DNA from 2 places in the Roseiflexus sp. RS-1 genome. Region 1 is predicted to be linked to the other one. Evidence: riboswitches for the same ligand, from Rfam matches in the RefSeq annotation. Region 1 holds a riboswitch; the other holds the start of a gene.

What was found. A riboswitch is a leader RNA that binds a small molecule or an ion and turns the genes downstream of it on or off. The one in region 1 is predicted to bind FMN.
Region 2: linked by a shared signal. The riboswitch ahead of ROSERS_RS05010 (riboflavin synthase) and the one ahead of ROSERS_RS14225 (ABC transporter permease) in region 1 are both predicted to bind FMN.

What each region holds. Positions count from the first base shown of each region.
Region 1 is NC_009523.1:3,433,941-3,449,413, forward strand. It holds gene ROSERS_RS14180 (VanW family protein) at 396-2,408, shown strand; gene ROSERS_RS14185 (DUF7226 domain-containing protein) at 2,597-3,136, opposite strand; gene ROSERS_RS14190 (hypothetical protein) at 3,264-3,734, shown strand; gene nfi (deoxyribonuclease V) at 3,745-4,413, shown strand; gene ROSERS_RS14200 (hypothetical protein) at 4,549-4,920, shown strand; gene ROSERS_RS14205 (hypothetical protein) at 4,963-5,166, opposite strand; gene ROSERS_RS26085 (DUF192 domain-containing protein) at 5,182-5,805, opposite strand; gene ROSERS_RS14215 (WS/DGAT/MGAT family O-acyltransferase) at 5,842-7,281, opposite strand; gene ROSERS_RS14220 (ABC transporter substrate-binding protein) at 7,448-8,491, opposite strand; gene ROSERS_RS14225 (ABC transporter permease) at 8,494-9,321, opposite strand; FMN riboswitch at 9,546-9,680, opposite strand; gene ROSERS_RS14230 (ROK family protein) at 9,743-10,792, opposite strand; gene ROSERS_RS24235 (Stp1/IreP family PP2C-type Ser/Thr phosphatase) at 10,923-12,221, shown strand; gene ROSERS_RS14240 (Stp1/IreP family PP2C-type Ser/Thr phosphatase) at 12,264-14,057, shown strand; gene ROSERS_RS14245 (serine/threonine protein kinase) at 14,066-15,439, shown strand.
Region 2 is NC_009523.1:1,184,822-1,200,294, reverse strand. It holds gene ROSERS_RS05045 (hypothetical protein) at 1-849, shown strand, start outside; gene hypE (hydrogenase expression/formation protein HypE) at 859-1,917, opposite strand; gene hypD (hydrogenase formation protein HypD) at 1,914-3,029, opposite strand; gene ROSERS_RS05030 (HypC/HybG/HupF family hydrogenase formation chaperone) at 3,026-3,295, opposite strand; gene hypB (hydrogenase nickel incorporation protein HypB) at 3,634-4,341, opposite strand; gene ROSERS_RS05020 (DUF1641 domain-containing protein) at 4,319-4,735, opposite strand; gene ribB (3,4-dihydroxy-2-butanone-4-phosphate synthase) at 5,153-6,466, opposite strand; gene ROSERS_RS05010 (riboflavin synthase) at 6,447-7,058, opposite strand; FMN riboswitch at 7,296-7,444, opposite strand; gene ROSERS_RS05005 (hypothetical protein) at 8,128-9,387, opposite strand; gene hypA (hydrogenase maturation nickel metallochaperone HypA) at 9,486-9,857, opposite strand; gene ROSERS_RS04995 (MBL fold metallo-hydrolase) at 10,072-10,908, opposite strand; gene ROSERS_RS04990 (ribose-phosphate diphosphokinase) at 10,921-11,868, opposite strand; gene ROSERS_RS04985 (NAD(P)/FAD-dependent oxidoreductase) at 12,127-13,476, shown strand; gene ROSERS_RS04980 (hypothetical protein) at 13,613-14,218, shown strand; gene ROSERS_RS04975 (class I SAM-dependent methyltransferase) at 14,223-14,984, shown strand; partial or broken gene ROSERS_RS04970 (HD-GYP domain-containing protein) at 15,036-15,473, opposite strand, start outside.

The DNA of each region.
Region 1 (15,473 bases):
GTCCTTTACGATAATACACGTCCAGGAGGCCATTTCACCACAGCAGCGCAGTGAGCGATTGATGGAAAACGCCGCGTTTCCGGGGAGCCAGCGGTGAGTTTTTGCAGTAGCGCCGCTCATGCATCCAGCAAGCGGATCCGCCGGTTGGAGTGAAGACGCACCGCTCCTCACCGAACAACATGCTCCGCATCGCCCCTGTTTTTCCAGGTGTGCGAGGAGTATACCACATCTATCAGTCACTGATCATTGACAGCGCATATCTGTTTGCAGTATAGTGGTACAGCGTTGCTCTGAGATGTAATCACGCATCTCTTCGCGCATTCTAAACAGGTTCCTCAGACGTCCCATGCCGGGTTCTATCCATTCCTGGCACCATTGTTGCGCTGGAGGTTTGCGTGTCGGCTGAACAGGTTCACTTTTCGTCGGTAGCCGATGCGGCGGAGCGTGAAGGTTTTCCGGTCACAGCACGTACACGCGTGCGACCGCCGCGCCGTCGTGGTGATGGGTGGCTCTGGTTTGCACTGGCAGTGATTACGCTTGTCGCACTGGGCGTTGCAGGCGGGATCACGTCCTTCTACCGGTCATACGAAGGGCGGATCTATCCCAATGTTTCGATCCAGGGCATTGCCGTTGGCGAAATGACGCCCGAACAGGCCGAGTCTGCGCTGCGCTCGCGCTATGCGGCATTCCTCCGTCAACCGGTGGTCATTACGTATGGTGACCGTCAGTGGACGCCGACGCTTGACGAGTTGGGGATGACATTCGATTTTCGTGGCGCGGTCGATGCGGCATACAATGCCGGTCGTGGTCGTGGAGTGGTCGATGACGTCCGTGAACTTGCCGCGATATGGCAGCACGGTCTCGATGTACCGCTGCACGTGTCCTACGATGAAACGCGCGCGCAGGCATACCTGACGCAACTGGCGCGTGAGATCGAGCGTGCGCCCGCCGATGCGCAGGTACGACTCGATGGCGCACAGATTGCGATTGTTGGCGCTGTCATTGGGCGGCAGGTGCTGGTCGACGCAACCCTGGCGCACGTGTCGCAGCAGTTACAAGCCTTCGTTCCCGCCACGATCCCGTTGCAAACCCGCGAGATCCCGCCCCGCCTCGACGATGCCACCGTCGCTGCGGCGCGTGCGCAGATCGAAACCATCCTGCAAGGTCCGTTGACATTGCGGGTGGGTAAGAATGAGTATGAGTGGACGGTCGCCGATCTTGCGGACATGATCATCATAAACCGTGTTCCTTCCGCAGAAGGGGACCGTATCGCGGTGACCCTCGACCAGGACATGATCGCGCGCCGTATTCGCCAGATTGCCGACGAGACGGAAAAACCGGGAACGCGACCACGGGTGGCATGGAACAACGGGGATCTCAAGATCATAAAGCCCGGCAAGCCGGGGCTGCGCCTCGACGAAGTGCGCGCGCGCGATATGGTGATCGCCGCAGTGATGGGGCGTGATCGAACGCTCGAACTGCCAATGGTTCCTACCGATCCGCCGGTGACTGAAGCAAACCTCCATCAACTTGGCATTCGTGAACTGGTCAGCATTGGCAAAAGCGACTTTACCGGCTCAGCAGCCTATCGCATCCACAATATCGGCGTTGGGATGCAACTGCTGAACGGTTTGTTGATTGCGCCAGGCGAGGAGTTTTCCTTCAATAAGAATATCGGGCAGATCAACGCGGCCAATGGGTTCGTCGAAGGCGCGGCTATTATTCAGAACCGGACGCAACAGGAGTTCGGCGGCGGCATCTGCCAGGACTCAACGACCCTGTTCCGCGCTGCATTCTGGGCCGGATTACCGATTACCGAGCGATGGGGGCACTCGTTCTATATCAGCTGGTACGACAAGTACGCGCTTGGTCCTCGCGGCAACGGTCCTGGACTCGATGCCACCATCTTCACCGGCGGACCAGACCTGAAGTTTATCAACGACACCGGTGCGTGGCTGTTGATCCAGGCATGGTCAAACCCGAAGACCGGTGTGGCGCAGATTGAGCTATACGGCACGAAGCCCAATCGCACGGTCGATCTGACGCATAAAGTGTACGATCACACGCCTGCACCCTCGGAACCGGTATTCGTCGCCGATCCGAAAGTGCCACGCGGAACGATCAAACATACCGATAAAGCACGCGGTGGTATGACGATAGATGTGTATCGTCTGGTTGTGGAAAATGGCGCTCCGCGCCCGCCGGAGTTGTTCCGCACCCGTTTTCGCCCGTGGCCTAACATCTATACCCTGAACCCTGCCGATATCGGTCCCGACGGTAAGCCGCTGATTCCGTTCCCACAGGGCGATCAACCGGCGCCCACACCCGCGCCGCCGCCAGAACAACCGACCGAACCGCCACCACCGCCGGGTGTTGAACCCGCCACCGGTAATCAGATAAACCCGTAAGGGCGCAGCGCTGCTGCGCCCCTACTGCGCCCCTGCGCCCCTGCACCGTAGAACCCGCCACCGGTAATCAGATAAACCCGTAAGGGCGCAGCAGCTGCGCCCCTACTGCGCCCCTGCGCCCCTGCACCGTAGAACCCGCCACCGGTGATCAGATAAACCCGTAAGGGCGCAGCGCTGCTGCGCCCCTGCTAGCGTGCGGCGTTACCAGCACGACGACGCACGATTGCCCATCCCATGCTCTCCGGCGGCGCGCTCGCAGCCACCAGTTTCCCATCGCGCCAGGCTGCAAGACCGGCAGACACCAGCCATGCCGCCGCCGTGTGTGCACGCCGCCGCGCCGTGCTTTCCGCCAGCGGCGCCAGTTGCTGCAACACGCTGGCGATCCCATCATAATCGAGACCGCCACGCTCGCGAATTGCGCGTAAAACCGAGCGTGTCGGCTCCTGTTCGCGCAGCAGACGACGCAACGCAGTGCTTTGCGCCGAACGATCATACTGCGCAAACGCCCGACCGTAGGGCGTCAGCGGAACCGTTCCATCCGCCTCTGGCTCGCCAACCAGACCGAGCACACGCGCAGCCTGTGCATAGTACAGCCCCTGCCGTTGCCCTTTCGCACCAAGGTAGGCGCCGATTGCTTCGTGGGTAGCGTGCCCGCGCACAATTGCCTCCGGTACGCGCGCAACGTGCCACAGCACGTCCGCCTGGGGAATATCACTCGTCGCCAGCATGCTCGCCTCTTACCTGTAAGAACCGGAGAACAGAGAACCAGGAATATGAACCCTCTATGTTCTGTATACCACATCGAAACATGTGTGTCAAGATCCATTGTTGCTGATTTGCGTCTATAATGTCGCCATGCCTGCACTTCTGGCAGTCGATCTTGGGTTGCGAACCGGTCTGGCGTTGTATGGCGGCGATGGACGATTACGCCGTTACGGATCGCACAATTTTGGCAGCGCAGCCCGCCTGCGGCGCGGCGCCCCCGCCGTGCTGGCTGAACCAGGCGACCTGGAATGGGTCTATATCGAAGGCGGCGGACCGCTGGCGGATATCTGGATGCGTGAAGCCGAACGACGCGGCATAACCGCCCGTCTGGTCAGCGCCGAAACATGGCGACGCGCCATCCTCTACGAGCGTGAGCAGCGGAACGGCGAGCAGGCGAAGCGTGTCGCGGATACACTGGCACGTCGGGTAATTGCGTGGTCGGGCGCGCCCCGCCCAACCGCGTTGCGTCACGATACAGCCGAGGCGATCCTGATCGGCTTATGGGGCGTGCTGGAGATAGGCTGGCTTGAACGCCTGCCGGACGATCTGCGCCGCTGGTGATACCAGGCTCATGGACCAATCATTCGACCAACCGTGGCCCACAAGCCTGGCAGAGGCACGGGCCATTCAGCAACACATACGCACACGAATCATTACCCACGATGCCCACGGACCGATCCGCACGGTTGCCGGTGTCGATACCGGGTACAGTGGTGATAGCGCGCTCGCAGCCGTTGTCGTGCTGGCATTTCCGTCGCTGGAGGTGCTCGATTATGCAGTGGCGCGACGGCAGATCGACTTCCCGTATGTCCCTGGCTACCTTTCGTTCCGTGAAGCGCCCGCAGTGCTCGATGCGCTTGCCAGCCTGCGCATTGCGCCTGATCTGCTGATCTGTGACGGCCACGGTCTTGCCCATCCCAGGCGTTGCGGTATTGCTTCCCATCTTGGCGTCCTCACCGATCTCCCCTCGATCGGATGCGCAAAATCGTTGCTGGTCGGCACGCACGAACCACCGCCCGATGTGCGTGGCGCCTGGACGCCGCTGCACGACCAGGGGGAAGTTGTCGGAGCAGCGCTGCGCACCCGTCCGGGAGTGCGCCCGGTGTACGTTTCCATTGGTCATCGCGTGGCGCTGGAGACGGCGATCCGCTTCGTGATGGCGTGTGTTACGCGCTATCGACTGCCGGAGACGACCCGCGCCGCTGATGCGCTTGCGTCGCATGGGCGCATCCCACGATAATGGGCATGTCATTTTCTTAACCAGTTTCTCACAAAGTAGTACTATAGTCACATTGTTATGCCCCGACAGGGGGTATATCCTACAGATGTAACGCCCTGGTGGGGCGCGTTTGCCCAATTTCCGCCGGAGCAGCCTATGCAATCCGCATCATCCTGCAACAGTCATCCACCCCGGTCTCACTCGTTGACCGACGACCAGATGAGCCTGATCGCATCTGCATTGCTCGACATGCAACGTGCGCTCAATCATCAGACAATCCTCATCGCCCAGCTCCAGGACGAACTGGCGGAATTGCGGCGCCACAACGACTGGTACCACGCGCAATTTGCGCAAATGTTTCGCGTGGTCGCGCGTGATGTGCGTGAGTTACGGGCGACGCTGATCTGCTCGTTGCTTGAAGAAGGACCAATCACCGCCGACCGCCTGATAACGTTACTGCGCCAGACGCCCGACGAGGAACTGGAGCACAAGATCAGATCCGGGGCTATCGGGCGGCAGACAAATTAGCGCGTGATCAGTCGACGTGTGGCAGAGGAGTGAGAGGAGAGGTCACGAGTTCGGCGCAGAGGTCGTGGTATTTTCACCGGACTGCTTTGTCTGTGATCCCTCGCGTTTTTGCCAGAGTTGCTCGACCTTCTGCCGTAGTCGCAGCAGCGCCTCACGCCTGTCATCCGGCAGATCGGCGCCCGACTGCACCATGCGACGCACAACGCTGGCTTTTTCTTTCTCATTGTCTTCCGCTTTCTGCGTCACTGCTCCACCTCCGCTTCATCTGATCACCAGGTCTGGCGGCAACTCGAACATTACCTCGTCGCCGGGCTTGATGCCCCGCGCGGCAAACCACCCCTGGTTCACTTCGAGCGCGTAGAACGCCTCGCCGCGCGGGGCATGCTGCGTGATCTCATCAAACGGCTGCATATCTTCGATATTGAGAATACGCCGCTCTTTACTGATAAACGCAATCGAAAGCGGAATACGGGTGTTACGCATCCAGAACGTGCCGGTGTACGGACCGGCAAAAACGAAGAGCATGCCGCGATTTTCAGGGAGCGCATCCCGAAACATCAACCCGACACTGCGTTTCTCTGGCGTGGCAACAACCTCCGCCTCAAGGCGGTGCGTTCCAATCACGATATCGATCGTCGCATCAGGAACAACGGTCGCTTCCGGCGCCCCCAACGTTGCAGCCGCCGTCGCAACCGGCGCAGGATATGCTTCTCCCGGCGTCGGATATGCTCCGCCCGGCGCCGGATATGGTTCCGGCGCAGCGACGATCACCGTCGGCGCAGGGGCGCCTGCACCTGCCGGCGTGGCGATGGGGCGGTCATTTCTCTGGGGCTGACCGCACGCCATCGCAACGATCAGCAACAGAAACAAGGATACCACGCGCACGGAGTCGTTCACCCTTCGCCATCGACGCATAGCGCGTTATCCCCCCGCAGCGCGTGCACGCTCCGACGCATCGCCGGTGACAATGCACGCCAGACGTAAGAGATCGTTGAACTCGGTATGGAAGGCGGCAACAATCGTGTCCGGATCGGGAACCAGCCCCGCATCGACCGCAATACCGATCAACACATCACCGGCGTAACTGAAGATGCTGACCCCCAGACCCAGGTGACCCGCCTGCGGTACCCAGAACATGATCTGGCGGATCGGGCTGCCGGCAAGATAGATACGCTGTCGCGGACCGGGAACATTGGTCATTACTGCGGTCGCCTTGCTGCCAAAGATATCAACGACCAGTTCCGCCATCTGCTGCGGCATGACGCCGATCGTATTCAGGATGCCAAAGGCGATCAGCGCTTCAGGCGAACTCTTGATCCCTTCCATCCGGCGCTTCAACTCCAGCAGCCGATCGAACGGATCCTCGATGCCGATCGGCAGATCAAGAAAGACCAGGCTGAAGCGGTTGCCCAGTTCGGTGATCGGTCCCGGCGGGCGGAGATTCACCGGCACAACGGCGCGAATGTTGAGACCCTCGACGACCGCGCCACGGTTGATCATGTACCGTCGCAACGCTCCTGCAACCGCATTGAGCAGCACATCGTTGATCGTGCAGCGAAACATGCCGCCAACCCGCTTGACGTCATCGAGCGGAATGGGTTCTGACCAGGCAGCGCGTTTCTGGACCCCCAGCGCCCCTTTGAAGAGCGTCAGCGGATCGGACGGCATGAAGAGCAGTTTGTTCAACGCCTGCGCCCCGCTCACTCCGGTGCGCGCCACATCGATCACGCGCGCTGGATCGCTGAGCAGTTCACGACCTTCATCGATGATCGTCCCTGCGCTCGTCAATGCATTGCTCAACGACCTGACTGCGGGAAGGAGGAAGGACTCGATCGGATTTGCAGCGCGCGTATCCTGCCTGACGCCACCGGCAGCCGACAGCGCATCCCGTTGTTCATCGGTCAGCGAGAGGAGCACCTGCACCAGCGCAATACCGTCGGCGATGGCGTGGTGCAACCTGCACAACGCAGCGCTGCCGCCGTTGTAATTTTCGACAATGTGAAAATGCCACAGCGGCTTGCTGAAATCGAGCGGCGTGCTCATCAGATCGCTGACGAGCGCCTGCAGTTCACGCTTGCCGCCGGGCGCCGGCAGTGCAATTCGATGAATGTGCGCGTTGAGATTGAAATACGGATCGATCTCCCATTCCGGCAGAACATTGGACGTTCGCCCTGGTTTCACCCGCATCCGAAAACGATCAAAGACCAGCAACCGCTCCTCGATGACCCGATGCAGCCGTGCGACGTTGATCGGCTCATCGAACATCAGGACGCCGGTGATCATCATGAGGTTGGTGGGGTCTTCCATCCGCAGCCACGCGGCATCGGCGCTGGTGAATGCCTCAGTTCGTCGTGCTGCCATAGTGCGCTCTGCTCGCTCGTTCGACTCAGCAATCCATCCACAGCGGTCATTGCTGCACTATCCTACACTGAGGCGGGGAAAGTGTCAACGATAATACATCGTGCACGCCAGGAAAGACTGGGGGTTTGCTCTTCTCCTTCACAAACCCCCGGGGTACGCCAGCTGTTCAATCCTTGAGAAACTGGTTCGTGAACGCTTTCATCACGTCCACATCGGTCGTCAGCAGTCCGCTTTCGCGCAGAAAGGTGTGGGTTTCACGCCAGTTCGCTTCGTCGCAGAAACCCAGCCCCTCGGTTTTGGTTTTGTCGCTCTGCCAGTAATCCAGCGTTGCCTGGAGCACGGCGCGTTGCAGATCGCGGGTGGGCTGATCGGCGCTCTTGAGTTCGGGAATGTAATCGAGCGCAACGGTAAAGGCTGTGTCGGGATCGGCGATGACTTCCGCCATGGCGCGCAGTGTTGCGCGCACGAAGCGGCGCACAACATCCGGATTGCTGCCGATCAACTGCTCGCTCGCAATCACACTGTCGGAAGCGAGCGGGAAGTAATCGGAAACACGGATGACGTTCACCGGTATGCCCTGCCGTTCGAGCTGGATTGGCTCATTGTTGCCGTACCCGGCGGCAACCGTGACTTTCCCTTCGCTGATCGCCGCCACCTGGGTGAACCCGATCTCCTGGACATTCACCGCTTCGCGCGGGATGTTTTCTGCATACAGCAGCGCCAGCAGACCGATCCAGCTGGCGCCGAAGCGTCCGGGAATACCGACGGTCACTCCGTCGCGCGTCAGGTCCTTCGGCGTGGTGATATTCGCTTCGGTTTTACTGAAGAAGACAGTTGGAAAGCGCTGGCTATTGGTCATCACGGCGACAACCGGCAATCCCTGGGCACGCGCCAGCAACACCGAGTCGCCCGACGCCAGCGCGAACTGCAGGGTGCCCTGCGCCACCCGCTGAACGACATCGGTCTCAAAGTTGTAGTCGAAGGTCACGTCCAGCCCTTCGTCGGCATAGTACCCCCTGGCATGCGCTAGATAAAAGTGGGAGAACTGAACATTCGGAATGTACGGAAAGCCCATTATGACCGGGCGCAGCCCCGTCGGCGCGGTTTGTCCGGGTCCGGCGGCAGGCGTCGGCGTTGCCGCCGGCGTCGCGCCGCATCCGGCGCCGATCAGGGCGGTCAGAAGCACGAGGAGTAGCGACAGACGACGCATGGTTATGCCTCCCATGTGATCAGCAGACGTTCGATCAACAGGGCGAGAAGGAACAGGAGTAACGTGATTCCAGCCAGGACGGTCAGCGCCACAAACATCAGCGGCGTATCGAACAGACCGCGCGCGATGTTGATCAGCGCGCCAAGACCGTCGCGCCCGCCGATGAATTCACCAACCACGGCGCCGGTTGTTGCCAGCGCCAGCCCGGCTTTTACGCCGCCAAAGATGCCCGGCAGCGCCAGCGGCGCCTCAACATAGCGCAGCAGGTGCCAGCGGTTTGCCCCACTGATGCGCGCCATATCGATCAATTCACGCGGTACGCTGCGGAAGGCGACGATGGTAGCGCTCAGGATTGGAAAGAAGGTCACGAGTGTTGCCACCAGCACCCGCGACTCAAGCCCGACTCCTACCCACAGCACAATCAGCGGCGCAACCGCCACGATCGGCACCGCCTGACTCGCTGCCAGCAACGGGGTCAGCACACGGTCGAACGTTCGTGTGCGCGCCAGCAGATAACCAAGCGACAGGCTCAGCGCGAGCGCGATGCTGAAGCCGCTCAAGGCGGCAGATAGCGTTATCGTGATGTGACGTTGGAGTGTTTCACCGGCAAGTTCAGTCGCCAGGCGCTGGATCACCAGCGTTGGCGCAGGAAGAATGAACGGCGGGTAGTCCTGTACGATGACCACCGTCTGCCAGACGAGCAGCACCAGCGCCAGCGACACAGTCAGGCCTAGCCACGATGGCAGACGCAGTGAGAGGCGACGCACCGTTCTCCTGTATGGACGAATCGCCTGATTGGATCGGAGCGAAAAACCCTGTTCGTTGACCATAAGGCACCTCGCGTATTGACGCGAGGCAGGGGGGATGGGAGGCGATCATGCACGCAGCATGCCGGCCGGTCATGCCGCACAAAAAACCCGAAGCCAGCAGGCTTCGGGGCATGTATGACAGCGAACAAGACGTTCACGCAGAGCGTGACGCCTATAACAACGCCTTGAAGAGGACGACTGCGATGACGCGCGCATCATCGCGATCAACCTCAGGCGCTATGCTCGCCGATCTTCTCCCATCCGGACTGTAACCGTCGGCGCCGGCTTCGCACCGGTCTCCTGCCTTTCGGCTCGCGGGCTGGTGCAGCATGCTGCACATCACCGCCGATCGGGAATTTCACCCTGCCCCGAAGATCGTGCTCATAGCATAGCATTATCGATGATGACTGTCAAGAAACTGAGCGAGAACATGTCACAACCATCATCCGGCATGGCGCGCGCGTTGCTGGTAGAGGATCGTCAACGCTGCCCCGATCGCCTGCGACAGATCGCCCAATGCTGCCGGAACAATCGTCAAAAAGCCACGCTGCGGCGACCAGAGATAGGGTTCGGCGGTCTCACGCACGATACGAAGGTAACGCTCGCGGAACGATGCTGTCGTCGCTTCGGGATCCATCAACCCGCCGCCGATAACGACGTACTGCATATCCAGCGCCATTGCCAGCGTCGCCACGAGCAACCCCAGCGCCCGCGCCTGAAAGTCGAAAATCTCCAGCGCCAGTGGATCGCCCTTCTGCGCCAGACCGCGCAACCGAAACGCGCGCTCGCGCATGCTGAGAGGCGAGGTTGCCAGCTCGTGATCCGGATAGCGCGGCAATCGTTCCTCCAGCAGATAGGGCAGACCGGAGAGCGTCGTATAGACTTCGAAGCATCCCCACGTCCGACCACATCCGCAGGGGTACGGTTGTGCGCCGAGCAGATGCAGCGGCGCGGGCATATGCCCGCCCTCCATGCCGTTCAGTGAATCACCGTCGAGCGGCAAGCCATCGCGCCCGACATACGCACAGCCAAGCCCGGTGCCCGGCGCCAGCATGACGACGGTAGCGCTCTGATCGCCGCGCGCATGCTGCGCCTCGGCAACCCCTCCCATATTCCCATCGTTGCCGAATGCCAGCGGGATTGGACGACCGGCGCGATCGGCAAGCGCGTCGCAATAGGCGGTATAGAGGTCGAAGCCGGCAAAACTCTCCGGCAGGTTTGGCGAACGTCCAAGTACGCCAAAGCGTTCATAAGGACCAGGAATGGCGAGACCAACGCCCTGAACCTGATCCCATTCCAACCCGTGCAGCGCCAGATAATCGGTGATCGCGTCAACCCACCCGCGCACAACCGCGACCGGTCCGTTGAGCGCACCGGTCGGACGCTGCACCAATTGTGTGGAAATCACCGTTCCATCGTCCCATACGCCGCCGACTTTCGATGTGGTGGCGCCGCCATCGGTGCCAATGTAGACATGTCGCTTTGCACTCATACTCAACCTGGCTTTCCTGTGATTCACCGAAAACAGGTTTCCCCATTGTAGCCGGTGCCCAAGAGATGTCAAAACCAGACCGACATGCTATACTGGAGCCTGGACTGTATGCGTCAGGACGGAGGACGTATTGAACACGCACTGTCCATTCTGCGGCGCACCAGTTGGGATGCGTTCACGCTTCTGCTCGATGTGCGGGCAGTTGCTGCCGCCATCTTCCCTGCCTGCTGCATCTCCGCCGCCACCTATCGACAACTGGCCAGTCGAGGGTGCATTAGCCAATGGAAAGCGATTGCAGGTCACCGGCGATGCACTTGATCTGCGTGAGCTGATAAACGTGGTAGAATCGAGTGTGCGATGGTGGCAGCGCGGGTTGAAGAGCAGCGACGCGATGACTCGCGATCAGGCGGCGCACGCGATTGACGAGTTGTCGCACATTCTGCGCAGCCTTTCTCAGCAACTGGCGCATGGACGTTCGACCATCCGCATCACGAGAAGACTGCCGGCGCTGCGCCGATTCGATATCGCCTGTCCATCGTGTGGCAGCGGTAATCGGGCTGGCGCACGTTTCTGCCAGCGTTGCGGCGCGCTACTCAACACAGCGCCAGGGTATGGAGCCGGGCACGTGCAATCACGCACACTTACATTCACATTTGCAGCGCGCACCGACACTGGTCGCGTGCGCCACCAGAATCAGGATTCGGTGTATACCGGCGTGATCCCGCTACCCGACGGTCAACAGGCGTATCTCTGCCTGGTTGCGGACGGAATGGGCGGCGCAGCCGCCGGTGAGTACGCCAGTCGACTGGCAGCCGATGTCAGTCGCGCCTACCTGGAACAGGAATCCGCCAGTCATCCGCCTGCGACCGATGCAGCCTGGCAGGCATTGCTGCGCGATGCAGTGCGTGCCGCCAACCGCCAGATCTACAATGCCGCGCGCACTGATGCGGCGCGACGCGGGATGGGAACGACGCTGACCATTGCGCTGCTGGTCGGTGATCGCCTGCATATTGCATCGGTTGGCGACTCGCGGGCATATTTGCTGAATACCGACGGCGTGACCGACGATGGCGCTCCTTCTGCCCAGTTGACATCAGACCATAGCCTGGTGGCGCGGCTGGTGGATATCGGCCAGTTGACGCCGGAGCAGGCGCGGGTGCACCCGCAACGGAATATCCTGTATCGCTCGATTGGCACCGATCCGTCGGTCGATGTTGATACACGCTCGGAAGCGCTCGAACCGGGTGACATCGTTCTGCTCTGCTCCGATGGATTGGTCAACCATGTCAGCGATGAAGAGATCGCTCAGATCGCACTTGGCGAAACCGACCTGGATCGTGCGGTGATGCGTCTCGTCAGCCTGGCAAATGAGCGCGGCGGACGCGACAATATCAGCGTCGTGATGGTGCGCGTCTCGGGTGAACGGTAAATGCGTATTGGTTCGGCTTCTGCGTGTGATGGTAACGTAACCATGCCTGTCATTTGCCAGTCGTGCGGCGCAGTCAACCGTGATAACGCGCGTTACTGTCTGCACTGCGCGCAACCGCTTGCACCCGCCCGCCCGTCACCCGATGATCAGGCCTGGCTGACGGCGCGATTGCTCGCCGATCCGTCCGTTTCAGTCTCACCGCCAGCGGATATGCCCACCCCTGGCGTAACGCTATCTTCCGCGCACGTGTACGATGTTCCAGTCCTCGCCGCTCCGGTGCGCTTAGATGAGGAGTCTGCTATGAATGCGCCGCCTGTTGACCCGAAAACGCCGTCGTTGTTTGCAGGACGGTACGAAATCATCGCTGCGTCCGGCGAAACGGTCGAGGCGCTGGATCGCCAGCCCTGGCGACGCTGCTGGTCGTGCGATACAACCTTGAATGAACCAGGCGAGGCATACTGCACCCAGTGCGGCGCCGCGCTCGACGGTCGTCGTTATCGTGGTCTGCTGACAGGCGCCACGCCTGCCGGGCTTGCACTCGTTCCGCAGGTGACCGATCCTGCTGCGCGCGCCTTCCTCCCGCCGATCTGGGATCAGGTCAGCGACGGTGATCAAACGCTGACCCTCACCCCGGATATCCCTTCGACGCCTCCTTCGCTGCCACTCAGCGAACTTCAGGCGCTCGTCATCGGACGGGATCTGGCGCGGTTGCTGACCCTTCTGCACGGTCAGGGGCTTGCGCTTGGCGCGCTCGAACCGGACGATCTCGACATCTCACCGGCGCACACTGTGCGGCTGCGTAATGCCCCTGGATTGCACCGGGCCGCAGAAGGCGATACGACCACCGATCTGATCCACCTGGCAACATTGCTCGAAGCGCTGACGGCAACGCCGCGCACGACCAGGCGGCTCGATGAGGAAGACATCACCCTGGACGTAATGCCAAACCTTGCCGATCTGCTGCGCGAAGTACGCACAGGGCGCCTGACCGATCCGGCAGAACTGGCGCAACGGTTTGATCTCCTCATTGCGTACCATACCGCGCCTGCGCCGCTGCGCGTCCGGTTTGGCGCAGCCACCGACACTGGCATGGTGCGTGATCTGAACGAAGATAGTCTGCTGGCGCTCGATCTCCGCCTGATCCGCCGCAACCAACCGCGTACCTGGAGTCTGTTCATTGTCGCCGATGGGATGGGCGGTCACAGCGCAGGCGAGGTAGCCTCGGATCTGGCGTTGCGCGGCGCGCTGGAAGTGGTGCAACGCGAATACCTGATGCCAACCGTTGATACCGATGCGCATGATGAAGAGGAGAATCTCCGCGACGTCGTTCGCCGCGCCATTCTCCAGGCAAATGAGTATGTGGTGCGCGAGGCGCGCAGCCGCGGGAACGACATGGGCACGACGATAACGATGGCGCTGGTCGCAGGTGATCGCGCAATCATCGGAAACGTTGGCGACAGTCGAACGTACCTGATGCGGGAAGGAAAACTGCGGCGCGTCAGTCGCGACCACTCGCTGGTGCAGCGCCTGGTTGATCTCGGTCAGATTACGCCTGACGACGTGTACACGCATCCGCAGCGCAATGCAATCCTCCGATCACTGGGCGACAAACGCGACATTGAGGTTGATATCTTCGTCGAACGGTTGCGTCCAGGCGATGCCCTGCTACTGATGAGCGACGGTTTGTGGGAAATGGTGCGCGATGAGCGGATGGCAGAGATCATCGCTGCGCACCACGATCCGCAGGCGGCGTGCAAGGCGTTAATCGACGCTGCGAATGCCGCCGGCGGCGATGATAACATTACCGTGATTCTGGTGCATGTAGAAGCATACTGAGTATCATTATGCGGTGTCCTGTCTGCAACGCATCCAACCCCGACGGCGCTCCGTTCTGTGCTGAATGTGGCGTGCGCCTGACCGATACCCTCACGTCGCCATCGGTTGCACCACCCACTGGCACGCCTTTGCAGCAAACCATTCTGCAGGGTCGTTATATTATCGAGGAAAAACTCGGGCAGGGCGGCATGGGCGCCGTCTATCGCGCCCGTGATCTGCGGCTCAGCACGGTGAACTGGGCGATCAAAGAGATGAGCCAGGCACAGATCACCGGATCGCTGGAACTCCAGCAGGCGCGCGCGGCATTCCGGCATGAAGCCGAACTGCTTGCCGGTCTTTCGCATCCGGGGCTGCCCAAAGTCGTCGATCATTTCGAGCAGGATGGAAAAGCCTACCTGGTGATGGAGTTCGTGCCGGGTTCATCGCTGCTTGCGCTGGCGCGCCGTGAGGGTTTGCCCTTCCCCCTGCCGCGCGTCCTCGATTGGGCAAAACAGATCTGCGAGGTGCTGGACTACCTGCACAGCCGACCATCGCCCATCATCTTTCGCGACTTGAAACCGGCAAATGTGATGCTCACGCCTGAAGGACGCATCAAACTGGTCGATTTTGGCATTGCGCGCCTGTTCAAGCCCGGCAAAGAGCGCGACACGCAGGCGTTCGGTACGCTCGGCTACAGCGCACCGGAGCAGTATGGGCAGAGTCAGACCGATCCGCGATCCGATATCTATTCACTCGGCGTCCTGCTGCATCAACTGTTGACCGGCTACGACCCGACCAGCACCCCCTTCCGCCTGCCGCCAGCCAACCAGGTGAACCCATCGATCCCGCAGCATATCTCCGACGCCATCGCCCGGGCGGTCAACCCGGACCCTGACGCTCGTTTCTCCAACGTGCGGGCCTTCCGTGATGCGCTGCTCGGCGGGCAACCGGTGATCCTTCAGACACCGGTGACAGAGGCAGTGCAATCCAGAATGGCGATTCCAGAGGCGATCGGGCAAACGATTCCAGTGTCTTCCCCAATTTCCGGTTCAGCCGCAGTGCAACCGCCAGCCGTCCCTTCGCCGACAACCGGCGTTGCGAATGTCGGGCGCTGGATCGGCATCGCCAGTGTGCTTATGATGGGACTGGCTACCGTGATTGTGGTCGCCGGCGCTGCAACCGAAGATTCCGATAGCGCGCTTACAGGTTTTGGCGTTCTGATGGCGTTCCTGCCATTTGCAACGGGACCGATTGCCTTCCTGCTCGGTTTGATCGCGTTGTTCTCCCCTGCGACAGCACAAACGCTCAAGGGGCGGCAACACGCAACAATTGCTGTCGCTACTGGACTGGCGACCGGCTTGCTCTGCTGCGTCATTTTCATCGTTGGAGGGGGAAGCAGCTAAACCGCACTCGATGGCTAGGGGTGCAACGATTCAG
Region 2 (15,473 bases), 2.2 Mb from region 1:
GCGCCGCTCTACTCAGCAACCAGTCCGTTTTATATGCTCTATCAGACCATTCACGAAAAGCCCCTGGTGGGTGGACACACGGCACGACGATTGCCGTATGCCATATTGGACGAACTCCCTGTTTTGCGCGCACTGGCATATGCCAAACCGGCGCCAGACATCATTAAGCAGGAAATGGAGGTCGTTGCACCAAGCGTGTTCCATTATTTCAATATCCGCTATCTTATGCTCTACTCGGCTGGTGGCGCGTTGCGCTACGGCAGAATGATGCGGATAGCAGAGACGGTGGCCGGCTATCAACCTCCGCTTCGCGATGTTGCATTCGTGAAAGCTTCTGATAATTTCACGGCGTCAGGCTTGCGGCGCTCCTTCTGGCTTGGAAATCAGGAGTCGTATGGCAGCGTGCTCGTCTACCGCGCATCGACGCCGACCACCACCGTTCCGTTTATCGGCGTCGGTGCAGGATGGGATGAGCCGCGACTGGTTGACGGGCGTTCGGTCAGAGAAGTGCTGGATCAGGCAACCTGGGCTGACGAACTGGGATGGTTAGAAGGTGAGGCAGTCAGTCGGACATTTTCGCAGGCAGCGCACCTGCATGTCTACAGTTCCGAACCGTGTCGCATACGGCTGCACCTGCGCCTCGAGGCGGAAGGCGCAGGGCGCTTGCTGCTCCAGGATCTGGAAGGCGACCAGCGCACGGAATGGGCGCTTGAGGCAGGAATGCAGACGGTGAGCGTTGAACTGCACCTTCGTCCCGGCAAAACAACGCTCCAACTCGTCTCTCAGGAGAGCAAACCGCTGCGCGTCTGGGGCGTTAACCTCGACCTGCTCGAAGCGACGACACCCTGAGACGAAGGATCAGCAGATCCGCGGCAATTGTTCCCCCACCATCATATCGACAATCCGGGTTCCGCCGATACCGGTGCGTGCCGCCACAATACCCGGATGATCGGCAGTCACGTGCCCGATGATGGCTGCCTGTCGCCCCTGCGGATGCGCCCGCATCCGCGCCAGCAGCCGGTCGGCGTCGGCGGGGGGCGCGATGGCGATCAGTTTCCCCTCATTCGCCACGTAGATCGGATCCATGCCGAGCAATTCACATGCGGCGCGCACTGCATCCTGCACCGGCAGTTTGCGCTCATCGATCACGATGCCGACCTGTGAGGCGCGCGCGATTTCGTTGAGCGCCGACGCCACGCCGCCGCGGGTGGGATCGCGCAGCACGTGGATGGTGCGGGTTTCATCGAGCATATCGGCAACCAGTCCGTTGAGCGGCGCCGTGTCGGATTCGATCGGCGCGCCGAACTCCAGCCCCTCCCGCACACTGAGAATGGCGATACCGTGATCACCGATGGTTCCGCTGACGATAATCACGTCTCCCGGTTGCGCCCGCGTCGGACCGATATCGACCCCTTCCGGGATGATGCCGAAGCCGCTGGTGTTGATATAGACCCCGTCGCCGTGACCACGATCAACGACCTTGGTGTCGCCAGCGACCAGTTTCACCCCGGCGCGGCGCGCAGCCGCTCCCATGCTGCCCGCGATTGCCGCCAGGCGATCAAGCGACATCCCTTCTTCCAGGATGAACCCGGCGCTCAGGAAGAGCGGCTGCGCGCCGCGCATGGCAATGTCGTTGACGGTGCCGTTCACTGCCAGTTCACCGATGTTACCGCCGGGAAAGAAGAGCGGCCGCACCACGAACGAGTCGGTCGAATATGCCAGGCGCATCCCGCCGACCGTGATCAGCGCTGCGTCTCCCATATCGACTGCACCCGCCTCTGCAAACGCTGGCAGAAACAGGTGTTCGATCAGTTCCGCCGAGAGTTTGCCGCCGCCGCCATGCCCCATAATGATGTTCGGGTGATCGCGTAGCGGCAGCGGACAGACCCATCCCTCGAAGTTCAGCCCGTCGCTCATCGCGCTACTCCCACCTCTTCAGCTTTGATGAAGCGTCCGTACTGGTAGTAGGCTGCGCATGCGCCTTCGCTCGACACCATCGTCGCGCCGAGTGGTGTGCGTGGTGTGCATTCCTTGCCGAATGCAGCGCACTGGTTGGGCTTGAGCATGCCCTGGAGCACCTCACCGCTGCGACAGATCGGCGACTCGCGCGTCTGAATGTCGCTCACGGCGAAGCGCGTCTCAGCGTCGTAGGCGCGGTATGCGTCGCGCAAACGCCAGCCGCTCTGCGGGATGACCCCAATGCCGCGCCATGCCCGGTCGGTCACCTCGAACACCTCAGACAACACCTGCTGTGCCGCAACGTTTCCCTCGGATCGCACGGCGCGCTCGTAGGCGTTGTCGAGTTCGGCGCGCCCCGATTCGAGTTGCAGAATGACGCGGCGAATGCCTTCCAGCACATCGAGCGGTTCAAAACCGGTCACCACAATCGGCACACGGTAGCGCTCAACGAGCGGCTGGTACTGCCAGGTGCCCATGACGCTGCACACATGCCCGGCAGCCAGAAACCCCTGCACCCGGTTTGTCGGCGACTCCATGATGGCTGAAATCGCTGGCGGCACCAGAACGTGGGATACCAGCATCGAAAAGTTGCGCAGTCCCAGACGGTGCGCCTGCAACACCGCCATCGCATTGGCAGGCGCGGTCGTCTCGAACCCGATGCCGAAGAAGACAACCTCGCGGTCGGGGTGTTGCTGCGCCAGGCGCACAGCATCGAGCGGGGAGTAGACGATCCGCACATCGCCGCCTTCGCTCTTCACGCGAAACAGGTCTTTGGCGCTCCCCGGCACGCGCAGCATATCGCCGAATGAGCAGAAGATGACGTTGGGGCGGGAAGCGATTGCCAGCGCCTTGTCGATGATCTCCAGCGGCGTGACGCACACCGGGCAGCCAGGACCGTGGATCAACTCGATCTCTTCAGGCAGAAGCTGATCGATGCCATTGCGAATGATCGAATGCGTCTGCCCGCCGCACACTTCCATAATCGCCCACGGGCGCGTGGTGATACGACGAATTTCGGCGAACAGGCGCTGCGCCAGTTCCGGGTCACGATATTCGTCGAGATACTTCACGCCGCTTCCTCCTTCGCCGAATCGGTGCGCAACTCTTCGTCGAGCAAGCCGATGCTCTCGAACAACGCCAGGGTCTCCAGCGCCGACTGTTCATCGAGGCGCGTGATGGCAAATCCGACATGCACAATCGTATAGTCGCCAACGTTGATATCGGGCAGGTATGCCAGGCACACATCTTTGACAATGCCGTTGAAATCGACTTTGCCCATGCGGATGCCGTTCATCTCATAGATTTCTTTGACCTGTCCGGGGATGCCGAGACACATAGCGTTGTCCTTTCACGGGTGATCGATTCTGTCACACGGTCGCGTATTATGCAAGATTGACGGGTTGATAAACCCAACGGACGATGCAACTCAAAGGTTTGCCCACAAAACCTGCCCCTGTGCGTGTATCGCCCTCCGGTCCTCCCTCCTGCGCATCTGAGCAGGAGAAGGCGGCGTGTCAGACCGTCAAAGACACACCTCCAAAGAGGCGAAGGAGCGCGAACGATACTATGCCTTATCTACGGCTTTTCAAGCCCTCATACCTGAAAGATTCGAGTAACACGGTAACACGGTAACACGGTTGTTGCCCGAATCGGCGATTGCGAGCCAATACCAGTTTACGTCAGACCTTCACGTGAGCCAGGAGAAGGAGTTCCCACCGCCATCGTTTCATATCGCCGCGCATCAAGCCAGGCAATCCAGTCGTCCAGCCCCGCGCCGGTGCGCACCGAGGTGGAGATCACCGGAACACCGGGATGGACGGCGGCAATGTTCGCTTCGACAGCGCGCATATCGAACTCAACCGCCTCCGCCAGATCGATCTTGGTCACCACAATGCAATCGGCGGATATAAACGCGCCCGGATATTTCAACGGCTTGTCCTCACCTTCCGTCACCGAAAGGATCACCACGCGCGCCGCCTCTCCCAGGTCGTACCCTGTCGGGCAAACCAGGTTGCCGACATTCTCGATGAACAACACATCGAGTTCGTCGAGATTCCAGCCTTCCAGATGCTGCTCGATCAGGTGCGCTTCCAGGTGGCACATGTCGCCGGTCTGAATCTGCCGCACCGGGGCGCCGCTGCGCGCCAATCGCTGCGCGTCGTTGTCGGTCGCCAGATCGCCGACAATCGCCGCCACGCGCAGCCTGCCGTGCATTCGCCGCAATGTTTCTTCGAGCAGACGAGTCTTGCCGGCGCCGGGGCTGGAAAGCAGATTGACCACGAAGACGCCAGATTGGAGAAAGCGAGCGCGTAATCCAGCAGCCAGACGATCATTCTTGCTGAGCACACCCTTGCGGATTTCAAGGAGTCGTGGCGTTGCCATTGTTCTGCACCCTCCCATTGTTATTGTTGTTCAACGACTTGCCGAAGCGCCGGGCGAAATCGACCAGCAGCGCGGCAACCCGTTGCACATCCGGATCGTACAGCGCGCGCACGAGACCAACCGGTTCGAGTCGCCGTTGCGCCTGACGATCTTCATTATAGGTTGCAACAAACGCATCGCCAGCGCGCCCCACCAGGGTGACGGTATCAGGATCGAAGACGCCGGATGTCAGCAGGATGCGAAACTCTTCGGAGGCGACAAACAGACCGATCTGCTCCACCAGTTCGGTAAACTGCGGGACGACGGCGATCAACGGCAGGACATCATTATCGATGAGATCGTCGCGTGGCGCCGCACGGAAGAAGTGATGGTTAATTGTAGTGACAACTCGCACAAAATACAAGTTAATGGTTCTTCACCGTTTAGAAGAAATTTATAGCAGTTCCCACAAAGGTTGAACCTGATGGACAAGGTTGAACACTCCCAGACGCGCTCCCCACACGGCGACCGAAATGATGGAGATTGAGAATTAAATCCGCTATGCGCCTCTTGCCGTGGGGCTGAAGCCCTCGGCTATGCGAGGCGAAGCCCGCCTGCGCGGGCTGTGGCGGATTATTTCTTCAAAGACCATAATTTCGGTCTACGCTCTGCCGGAAACGCGCGCCTCGTGCGACACGGCAGAGCCAGACGACGGTCAGCGTATCCGAGAAATGCTGTAATCACGGTAATCACGGTTTTTCTCAAGGGTAGGATCTTTGGGACGCTGCGACCGGTCTGCCGCATCCTTTGGAACAACCTGATGCTGTAGGGTTCACCCCTCTCCCGTGCTTGCCAGCACCCGACGCAGGTTTGCCATCTCAAGCGCTGCCAGGGCTGCCTCTGCACCGCGGTTGCCCGCTTTCGTGCCGGCTCGCTCGAATGCCTGTTCGATATTCTCGGTGGTGAGTACGCCGAAGGCGATCGGTATGTCGGTCTCGAAGGCGGCTGAGGCGATCCCGCTGGCAGCCTGACCTGCCACATACTCGAAGTGCGGCGTCGCCCCTCGAATGACCACGCCCAGGCAGATGATCGCGTCGTAGTACGCGCGCTGAACCGCGCCCTCTGTGCGGCGAGCCATCCACCGCGCTGCCTGTGGCAACTCGAATGCGCCCGGCGTCCATGCCACATCAATGTCATTCCTGGCGACGCCGTGACGGATCAGCGTATCCTGCGCGCCGCGTAACAGTTCTTTGCCGATGGTGTCGTTGTAACGGGAAATGACAATGCCGAACTTCATTCCCGCACCAACCAAATGTCCTTCAAAGGTTCGTCCCATCGCATTCTCCTGTTGGGTGAATTGCACTCCATTCTGCTTTGCGGCTGCCATCACCGGTTCGCTCGCCGCTCCTGTCCACGTACCGGCATCCGGAAGCGCAGCCTGATCGACAGGCTGTTGATCTGGAGCGCAGACGTTTGCAGCGGTGTGCTCAACCATCTGCACTGCCTGATACCAGAAACGATTGGCGTTGCGCTCCTGGCGTCGCCGGTATGCGATCAGGTCAGCAATCGCAACAATCCTGATTCCATGCCGCGCAGCGAACCGCTCCAGGTCGGATCGCCGTGCCATTGCGCCGTCATCCCGCATGATTTCACAGATGACCGCCGCCGGATACAGACCCGCCATCCGCGCCAGATCAACGGATGCTTCTGTGTGACCGGCGCGGCTCAGAACTCCGCCATCGGTGGCCCGCAGGGGAAAGACATGTCCCGGTCGCACCAGATCTTCTGGACGGGTGTCTGGATCGATCAGGGTGCGAATCGTTGTTGCCCGGTCGAAGGCTGAAATGCCGGTGGTCACGCCGTGGCGCGCTTCGACCGGAACGGTAAAGGCGGTGCGAAATACGGCAGTGTTGGTCTCCGGCGACGTTATCAGCGGAATCTGTAACGCATCGAGCCGCTCACCGGTCATGGCGACGCAGATCAACCCACGTCCCTCGCGTGCCATGAAGTTGATCGCCTGCGGGGTCGCGTATTCGGCGGCAATCGCCAGGTCGCCTTCGTTCTCCCGATCTTCATCATCGACAATGATGACAAACCTGCCAGCCTGAAAGTCAGCCAGTGCAGTTTCAACGCTGGCGATTGCCATAGTTCCCCTCATGCATGAACTTCTCGACATATTTGCTGAGCATATCAACCTCCAGATTGACCCGGCTTCCGATCGACTTGCGCGGCAGCGTAATGTGCTGTTGGGTGTATGCCACCAGCATGAAGGTGAAGGCGTCATCGAGAACATCGACCACGGTCAGGCTCGTGCCATCGACGGCGATATACCCCTTGGGCACGATATAGCGCAACAACGCTGCTGGCGCAGCCACGGCGACCCACAGCGAATCACCCTCAGGGTGAAAGGCGCGCACCACGCCAGTGCCGTCGATGTGACCCTGCACGAAGTGCCCGCCGAGTCGCCCATTCAACGCAAGCGATCGTTCGAGGTTCACTCCATCGCCAGGTTTCAGATCGCCCAGATTGGTTCGCCGCAAGGTTTCCGGCGAAAGTCCGACTGTGAAGGAATGGTCGGTCAGGTTCGTCACCGTGAGACATGCGCCATTGATAGCCAGGCTGTCCCCAAGACGGGTATGTTCCAGCACAGTGGTTGCCTGCACGGTGAGCGACCAGCCACCGGCGACTTCTGCCAGTGTCTCAACAGTTCCGATCTCTTCGACAATGCCTGTGAACATGAGCCCTCCTTTGCAACACTATCCGGCGTCCTTATAGAACGTCAATTCCCGGCTATGACGCTGACAAACAAACATCCCGAAGGCAATACACACCTTCGGGATGCCACAATCGACGCGACTCGCCGACCACCTGCCAGTATGCCGGTCTATGGATCACAAAACCCCGAACAATCGCGTTGTTCGGGGCTTTACGATCACAAACCGACACGCTGACGCAGGTCGCCTGCGCGCGGATCGGTCAACCTTCTTCCATCCCGACTGTACGGTCGGCTCCGGAGTTTCACCGGATCGTGCACATTGCCGTGAGGCACGATGCTCGTGGGCTGTACCACCGATCGGGAATTGCCCGGCAGCCCTGCCGGACTCACCCTGCCCCGAAGGTTCTTATATTCTGTTGTGATGACCTGGCTATGGCTGGATGCTGCCTGCACTGCACCAGTAACGGGCAGGCGTGCTGCATCCCTTATAAGTAAAGCATATCATTTGCGTGGTTGTCAAGGATAATGCGCCGCTTTTATACCCATCTGCTGGAGAGACGGTTGATAGTGCACCAGCAGAACACGCTGCACTGCTTCGAAGGGCTTCGATGCAATAAGGCAGCGCTTCCGGTCTGCTGATGTGCCAGCGCGGGTAGATGCTGGCTGTGCAGGCGAGCACGTGGAAGGTTCGTGTTGCGCGCTGAAGGCAAAATGGCAGACCTGTCCGGAGCGCAGTGACGGGGGTGCAAGGACGGCGCAAGAACAAAGGGCAGACAAACCTATGGGTCTGCGGTCGCTGTCGTCTTTGGTTTATAGCAGTTCTCACAAAGATTGGTCTTGTTGGCAGGGTTGTCCCCGCCATCGAAAGCAGACGCCGTGTGCACCATCCCTCCGCGTGCTCCGCGTCTCTGTGTGCATCAGACCGGCTCACGCGGAGGCGCGGAGGCGCGGAGCAAGCGGAAACGGGCGCCTCGCACGACACGGCAGACCCGACCAGGGGTCAATGTATCTGAGAACTGCTATAGTTCCTGGTTCCTGGTTCCTGGTTCTTGGTTCTCAGTTCCTGGTTCCTGGTTCCTGGTTCTCGGTTCTCAGTTCCTGGTTCTCAGTTCTCGGTTCTCAGTTCTCAGTTCCTGGTTCTCAGTTCTCGACACACGGCAATCGATCTCGATCAGCGCCTCTTCGAGGAGCGCCGCTGCGCCATAGTCGCGGTGGGACAGGAAAATGCTGCGCGCGCGGATCAGGCGATCACGGGCGCAGTCGAAGCGTCCAAGGTAGAAGAGGGCAGTTCCCTGATTCGCCAGCACACGCCCATACCCGATCGGGTCGTGATCCTGATCGCGGTGTGCCAGCACCTCATCGTACAGTCGAACCGCCTCGATTAAGTGTTCGGTCGGCGACGCAGCCGAGGAAATCCGCAACGCATTGGCAAGGGTGACCTGTGCATTGAGCCATTGATCGTAGTGTGTTTCGCAGGTGTACACCCTGAGCGACTCACGCAACGACTGGATCGCCCGCTCACGGATTGCCTGGTCGCCGTTGCCGGATGGAGCGAGCGCAAGGAGTGTCAGCGCCAGCCGATAGTGCGCCAGCGCATAGAGATCGGGCGTGCGTTCGATTGAGCAGCAGCGTAGCGCCTCCTGAAACCACTCGTTCGCTTCAAGCAGCAACGCGCGCTGGCTATGAGCCTGATCCTGACATAACATTCCCAACCGCAGCGCGAGATACGCGCGCAGATCGAAGAGTTCGCTTCCAGCAGTCAATGTCGCCGCATCACGCAAGGCGCGGAGTGCAGCCAGCGACTGGTTGGCATTGAGATACACTGTTGCCAGATGATCGAGCAGTTGTGCCGCAAACAATGGCGACACCTGGCGCACCTCCTCGATTGCCCGTTGCAATGCGGCGATAGCGGCATCGTACTGCTGGCGCGCAAGCGCGCAGGCGGCGTGCGCCGGGAGAATGCACGCCGCTACTTCACCGCGCAGCGTCTCCACAGCTGGCGGCGAGTCGGTCAGCCCGCCCATATATGCGACGAGATCGAGCAATGCTGCCAGGTCGCCGTTCAACTGCCGACGCAGGTGCGGGTATGCCTCCGGGTCGCTGCGCAGCACAAATCGATTGTAGTGCGCTTCCGGCGTCGGATCGCTCGCCAGCGCGCGCCATGCCCCCTGTCGGTCGTTTGCCAGCGCCAGTGCGTAAAAGCGGAGCGACGCCGGCATCTGTTTGGGCAGGCGTCCCGCCAGCAACGAAGCGCACATCTCCTCCGCGCCGTCAACCGGTGGAAGCACAAGATACCCGGTCGGCGGAGGAAAGATGCCAAGCGGTTGTGGACGAAGCGATAGATGCGCCATAGCGCCTCCTTTGGGGGTTCTTAACCCGCACCGGTCGAGCAATCAGATCTATCGCTCCAGGCACCATTGTCTTTCGCGATCCGCGAGCGCCAGAAGAGTCACGACGCTGTGGCTTCCGGCGTGTCGTCCTCGTACTCCAGGGCTGCCAGTTCGATCTCCTGACCTGTCACGATCCGTCGGCACGCTGCACCGCACTGTGGGCAGCGGAAATATCGCACATCCGGGAGCGCTACAACCGTATCGCACGTTTCGCAGTACACCTGCAACGGAACCTCTTCGATCTCGAGTCGCGCACCTTCCAGTCGTGTGCCGGCGCTGGCGACATCGAAGCCGAAGAGAAGGGCATCCCGAACTACCCCCGAAAGAGTCCCCAGACGCAGGTGAACAACCGTCACCCGTGCGACGCCTGCCTTCGCAGCCGCCTCTTCCGCGATTTCTACCAGGCTGTGGGCGATTGACAGTTCGTGCATAGATCATAGCAGCCGATTGCAATGCACGCGCATCCTGGCGATTGCACGCCCGTCAACGCCGACGTCGGCAGCCTGTATGGGTCGGTACGAAAACACGCGCTGTACAAATAATACGGAGATGTGACTGAGACTTATTATAGTCAGCCACTCACGTTCAGGCAGGTTAACAAACCGCAACCAGGGAAGAGTAAATGACAACCAAATCGGGAGAGGTTCAGTCGAATAGCGCCAGTTGTTCGCCGTGCATATCGCTCGACCAGTGCATCGGGGTGCGGCGTGGCAGGGCAGTGACGCTCACGCACCGCACCCCGGCGAGCGCAAGAACGCCGCGCACCACCTGCTCGGCGATCTGCGGCGAATTGGCTTCCTGCGAGAGATGCGCCAGCCATGCGCTCCGACGTCGTCCATCCGTCCCCAGGCGGGCGAGCAACCTTCCAGCAGCGACGTTGTCCAGATGACCGGTAGGACTATAGATGCGTTGCTTGACCACCCCGGCGTAGGGTGCGCGCCACAGGCGCTCCTGATCGTGGTTCGCTTCAATCACCACCAGATCGGCAGGCGTCAACCCGTTCACAACCACGTCATCCCATCGCCCCAGGTCGGTTGCAATACCGACGCACCATCCGTCAACGCTCATCGTGTACCCCACCGGCTCGGCAGCATCGTGCGAGACAGGAAAGCTGCCCACGTGAATATCGGCGATCATGGTCGCGGTGCCGGTTGCCAGTTCCCGCACCGTGGCGCCCGTCAGATCATGCTCCATTGCCGCCAGCGTCGCCTGATTGGCGATCAGCGGAACGCCGTAGCGCCGCGCCAGCGGACCCGCCGACATCGTGTGATCGCCATGTTCATGCGTGATCAGGATGGCGCTCAACTGATCGGGGGAAAGACCGCTCCGCATCAGCGCCCGCTCGATGGTGCGCAACGGAACGCCGCAATCGACCAGGATCGCCGCATTGCGGGACCGCACCAGCAATGCATTGCCGCTGCTCCCGGAAGCCAGCGAGGTGACTGCGAGCGTTGCACGAGAAATGTCTTGAGTGCCGGGCATGGTCGATGATGACTATCGCGGAAACAGCACGCTGATACTTTCGCGGTAATGGATCCGGCGTATCGCTTCACCGAACAGCGGCGCTACCGACACCACTTCGATCTGCGGCGTCAGGGTGATCGGTTGCGTCTCGACCGTGTCGGTGATGAACAACCGCCGGATCGGGCTGTCAGCCAGTCGCTCCATTGATCCACGAGCAAAAACGCCATGCGTCACAGCGGCGTACACTTCTTTTGCCCCGCGTACCAGCAGTTGTTCGGCGACCTCGACCAGTGTGCCCGCCGAAATGGTGAAATCATCGACGATCAGCGCCGTTTTGCCCTGTACATCGCCGATAATTTCGACGATATGCGCGTGCTCATCGTGCGCAACGCGCTCTTTGTCGCCAACCGCCATCGAGACGCCGAGATAGCGTGCGTACTTGCGCGCTTTCTTGGCAAAGCCGCTATCCGGTGCGACAACGATCAGGTTCTCCAGATTCATCTGCCTGACGCGATCACAGAGCACCGGCAGGGCGTACAGATCGTCCACCGGTATTTTGAAAAAACCCTGAATCTGCGGCGCATGCAGGTCCATCACCACAATCCGGTCGGCGCCTGCGGCTTCGATGGCGTCGGCGCAGACCCGCGCGCGGATCGAAACGCGCGGTTCGTCTTTTTTGTCTCCTTTGGCATAACTGAAGAAGGGAACCACTGCCGTCACTGATGCAGCGCTGGCGCGTTTGAACGCATCGATCCAGAAGAGCAGTTCCATGAAATTGTCGTTGGCGGGGTACGCGGTCGATTGCACAATGTACACGTGCCGCCCACGTACATTTTCCAGAATACGCACGAACAGATTTCCCTCCGAAAATCGCAACACTTCACATTGCCCCGGCGTCACTCCCAGGTATGCGCAAATGTTTTTCGTCAACTTCGGACTCCCTGAGCCGGGGAAGATGAGCATATCATCGGCGCTCATAGGTTTTGCTCTCCACTAACTTCTGGTAGATGCGCCGGCAAATGCTGCGTGCATGCTGTCGGATCAACTACTCTGCGACGTTGACGGCAAACGCGCTGCATGCACTCCGCCAGTCATCCGCGTTCCATCACAGGTATGAGTATACCACGCGCTCTTTGACAATAGCGCGCCCGAAAGCGCCTTGACCATTTCGCTGTTCGGCAGCATCATGAACAGACATGCGATTGCCCATTGAATGGTGAATGTGCTGGAGGCGCTGTGAGCAGTTACGATGTCGTGATCTGTGGTGCGGGCATTGCTGGCGTTGCCGCTGCCGATGCGTTGACGGCACGCGGCGCGTCAGTGCTGCTCGTCGATGAGCGCCCGCCACTCTCGCTCACCAGCGACAAGTCGAGCGAGTGCTATCGCAACTGGTGGCCCGGTCCCGATAACGCGATGGTCGCGCTGATGAACCGTAGCATCGATCTGATCGACGCACTGGCGCACGAAACGCAGAATGCCATTGCGCTCAACCGGCGCGGCTATCTCTATGTCACGACCGATCCGGCGCAGACGGCGCAACTCCAACATGCGGGCGAGACGGCGGCGGCGCTGGGTGCAGGACCGCTGCGCACGCACGTTCGCCCTGACACATATACACCCTCCATTGCACATGGGTTTGATGGTCAGCCTGATGGCGCGGACCTGATCCTTGACCGGGCGACGCTCCGCCGGTTCTTTCCCTGCCTTGCAGATGCCGCCGTTGCTGCGCTGCACGTGCGACGCTGCGGATGGTTGAGCGCACAACAACTTGGCATGATCCTGTTGGAACGGGCATGCAGCCGCAGCGCCCGACTCCTGCGTGCGCGCGTCGAGGCGGTTGAGGTGACAGACGGGCGGGTCTCCGCTGTGTGGATCGACAATCAACGTATTGCCACCGGCGCGTTCGTCAACGCCGCAGGACCATTCCTGCGCCGGGTGGGACGCATGGTTGGCGTCGATCTGCCGGTCTTCTCGGAGCGTCATCTGAAGGTTGCGTTTGAAGATCATCTGGGCATCATTCCGCGCGACGCACCATTGCTCATTTGCGCCGATCCCCAGGCGATTGCCTGGACTGACGACGAACGCGCGATGCTTGCTGACGATCCAGAAGCGCAGTCGCTCCTGGACGTTCTTCCGGCTGGGGCGCACTGTCGTCCAGAAGGAGGGACCGGCAGCACGTGGGTTATTGCGCTGTGGGCATACGATGCCGCGCCGGTCGAAGAAACTTTTCCGTTGCCAGCCGCGCCCTATTTCTTCGATGTGACGCTGCGGGGTCTTACACGCATCATTCCGGCGCTCGAAGCCTACATCCACCGCCCCCCGCGTCCGACCATCGACGGCGGCTATTACACCAAAACGCGCGAAAACCGTCCGCTGATCGGTCCGGCAGGTCCACGCGGTTCATTTGTGATGGGCGCCTTTTCGGGGTATGGTATCATGGCTGCCTGTGGTGCAGCAGACGTACTGGCAGCGTATCTCAGCGGTGAAGCGCTGCCTGCCTGGGCAGCGGCGTTTCACCCCGCACGCTACGACGATCCTGCCTATCGTGCTCTGCTCGATACCTGGAATGATACGGGGCAATTGTAACTATCAGCAAACGAGGATTGACACCAGTTGCAGCATTGTTGATGCCAGGACAGTGCGACGATGAGTCTCTCCTCGATCTCACAGATGCAGGGCAAGCGTGCGCAGCAATGCCCAGGGTGGTGTACAATACAGATATATGGAAGAACAAAGGCGACAACCAGGGATCAATTGGGGATCGATCATCGGCTGGCTGATCTTCTTTGCGGTGATCGCTGGCGGCCCGCTGCTGAATACGCTGCAAAACGCGCTCGGCGGCACGGTCCGCATTCCGGCGGGGCTGTTGCCGTTCATCATTCTGGGGTTGGTCATTCTGGGGGCGCTGATATCGGTCATTCGCGGGATCACCCGCCGAAGCGAAAGCTTCCCTACCGCTGATCGCTCAACATCCCAACCTCAATCGGCGCGTTCACCATTCCCATCGTCCTACCAACCCTCGACCTACGACGATGATCGGAGTCTGCCGCAGTCGGTGCGCTCGCCATTCCCATCGTCCTATCAACCATCGACGTACCGCGACACTCCCTACCAGCCGCAGTCGGTACGCTCGCCATTCCCATCGTCAGCGCCCGATATGGAATGGATCCAGGCACAGGCGCGTCGTATGTCGCTGCCTGATCAATCCATGCTTCCGCCTGCGCCACGGTTCGACCCGGTCATCAGTCCGCTGGGGGTTGCTGTCGGTGTTATCGGGCTGGTTCTTCTGGTCGGGATGGCGCTCTACATCTTCGGCGTTACACCATAGCGTTATGAGCGACTACGACGCCATTGCCCGCTTTTACGACGCCGATCACAGCGGTTTTGCCGATGATCTCCCCTTCTACCGTGAACTGGCGCGCCGCACCGGTGGGCGCGTGATCGATGTGATGTGCGGCAGCGGGCGGTTAGTCGTCCCGCTGGCACAGAGCGGCATCCGTGTGACCGGCATCGACTCATCGGCGGCAATGATTGCGCGGGCGCGCGAGCGCGTTGCCGCTGCCGGCGTTGCTGCGCGGGTCACCCTCCATCACGGCGACGTGCGATCCGACCTTCCTCCCGATCATCACGACCTGGCAATTGTGGCGCTGAACAGTTTCATGCATCTGACCACGATTGACGATCAACTGGCTGCACTCGCCCGTATTCACAAAGCGCTCAATCCCGACGGGCTGCTGGCAATCGACGTGTTCAACCCGCATGCGCGCAATCTCGCCGGTTGCGACGGCGAACTGACGCTGGATCGCACGTTTCGCCTGGAAGATGGCGTCCGCGTCTGTAAATTCGTTGCGCAGCGGGCGGATATGGCACAGCAACTCAACCACGTCACCTTCGTGTACGACGAGATTGACGACGGGGGCGGCGTGCGACGCACCCTGCACACCATGACGCTCCGCTGGTTCTACCGCTACGAACTCGAACACCTGCTGGAACGCGCCGGTTTTACGGTTGAGATCGTGTACGGATCGTATGACCTTGACCCCTTTGTGACCAACAGCGAGGTCATGCTGACCATCGCCCGGCGGATGGGGTGATGGTGGAAAGCCCCCGCCGGAGTGCATGGGCGCAGCGCTGCTGCGTCCCTCTCAGTCTCCCCGGTCGTAGCCAAACATCTCCAGAAACGCCCGTACCACCTGCGGATCGAAGTGCGTTCCCGCCAGCGACCGGAGATAGGCAACGGTCTGCTCCTCTGTCCAGGCAGCACGGTATGGACGATCAGAGCGCAGGGCGTCCCACACATCGACAACGGTAAAGATCCGCGCTGCTATCGGAATCTGCTCACCCCGCAGACCACGCGGATACCCGCTTCCGTCCCAGCGTTCGTGATGGGCATACGGGATATCGAGCGCCGGTTGCAGAAAAGGAATAGCCGAAAGCCAGCGAAATGCATAGGCTGGATGCTGACGCATAATTGCCCACTCATCGACGCTCAACGGTCCTGGTTTCAGCAGTATCGCGTCGGGAACGCCCATCTTCCCGATATCGTGGAGCAAAGCGCCACGCCGGATGTGTTCCATCTGCTC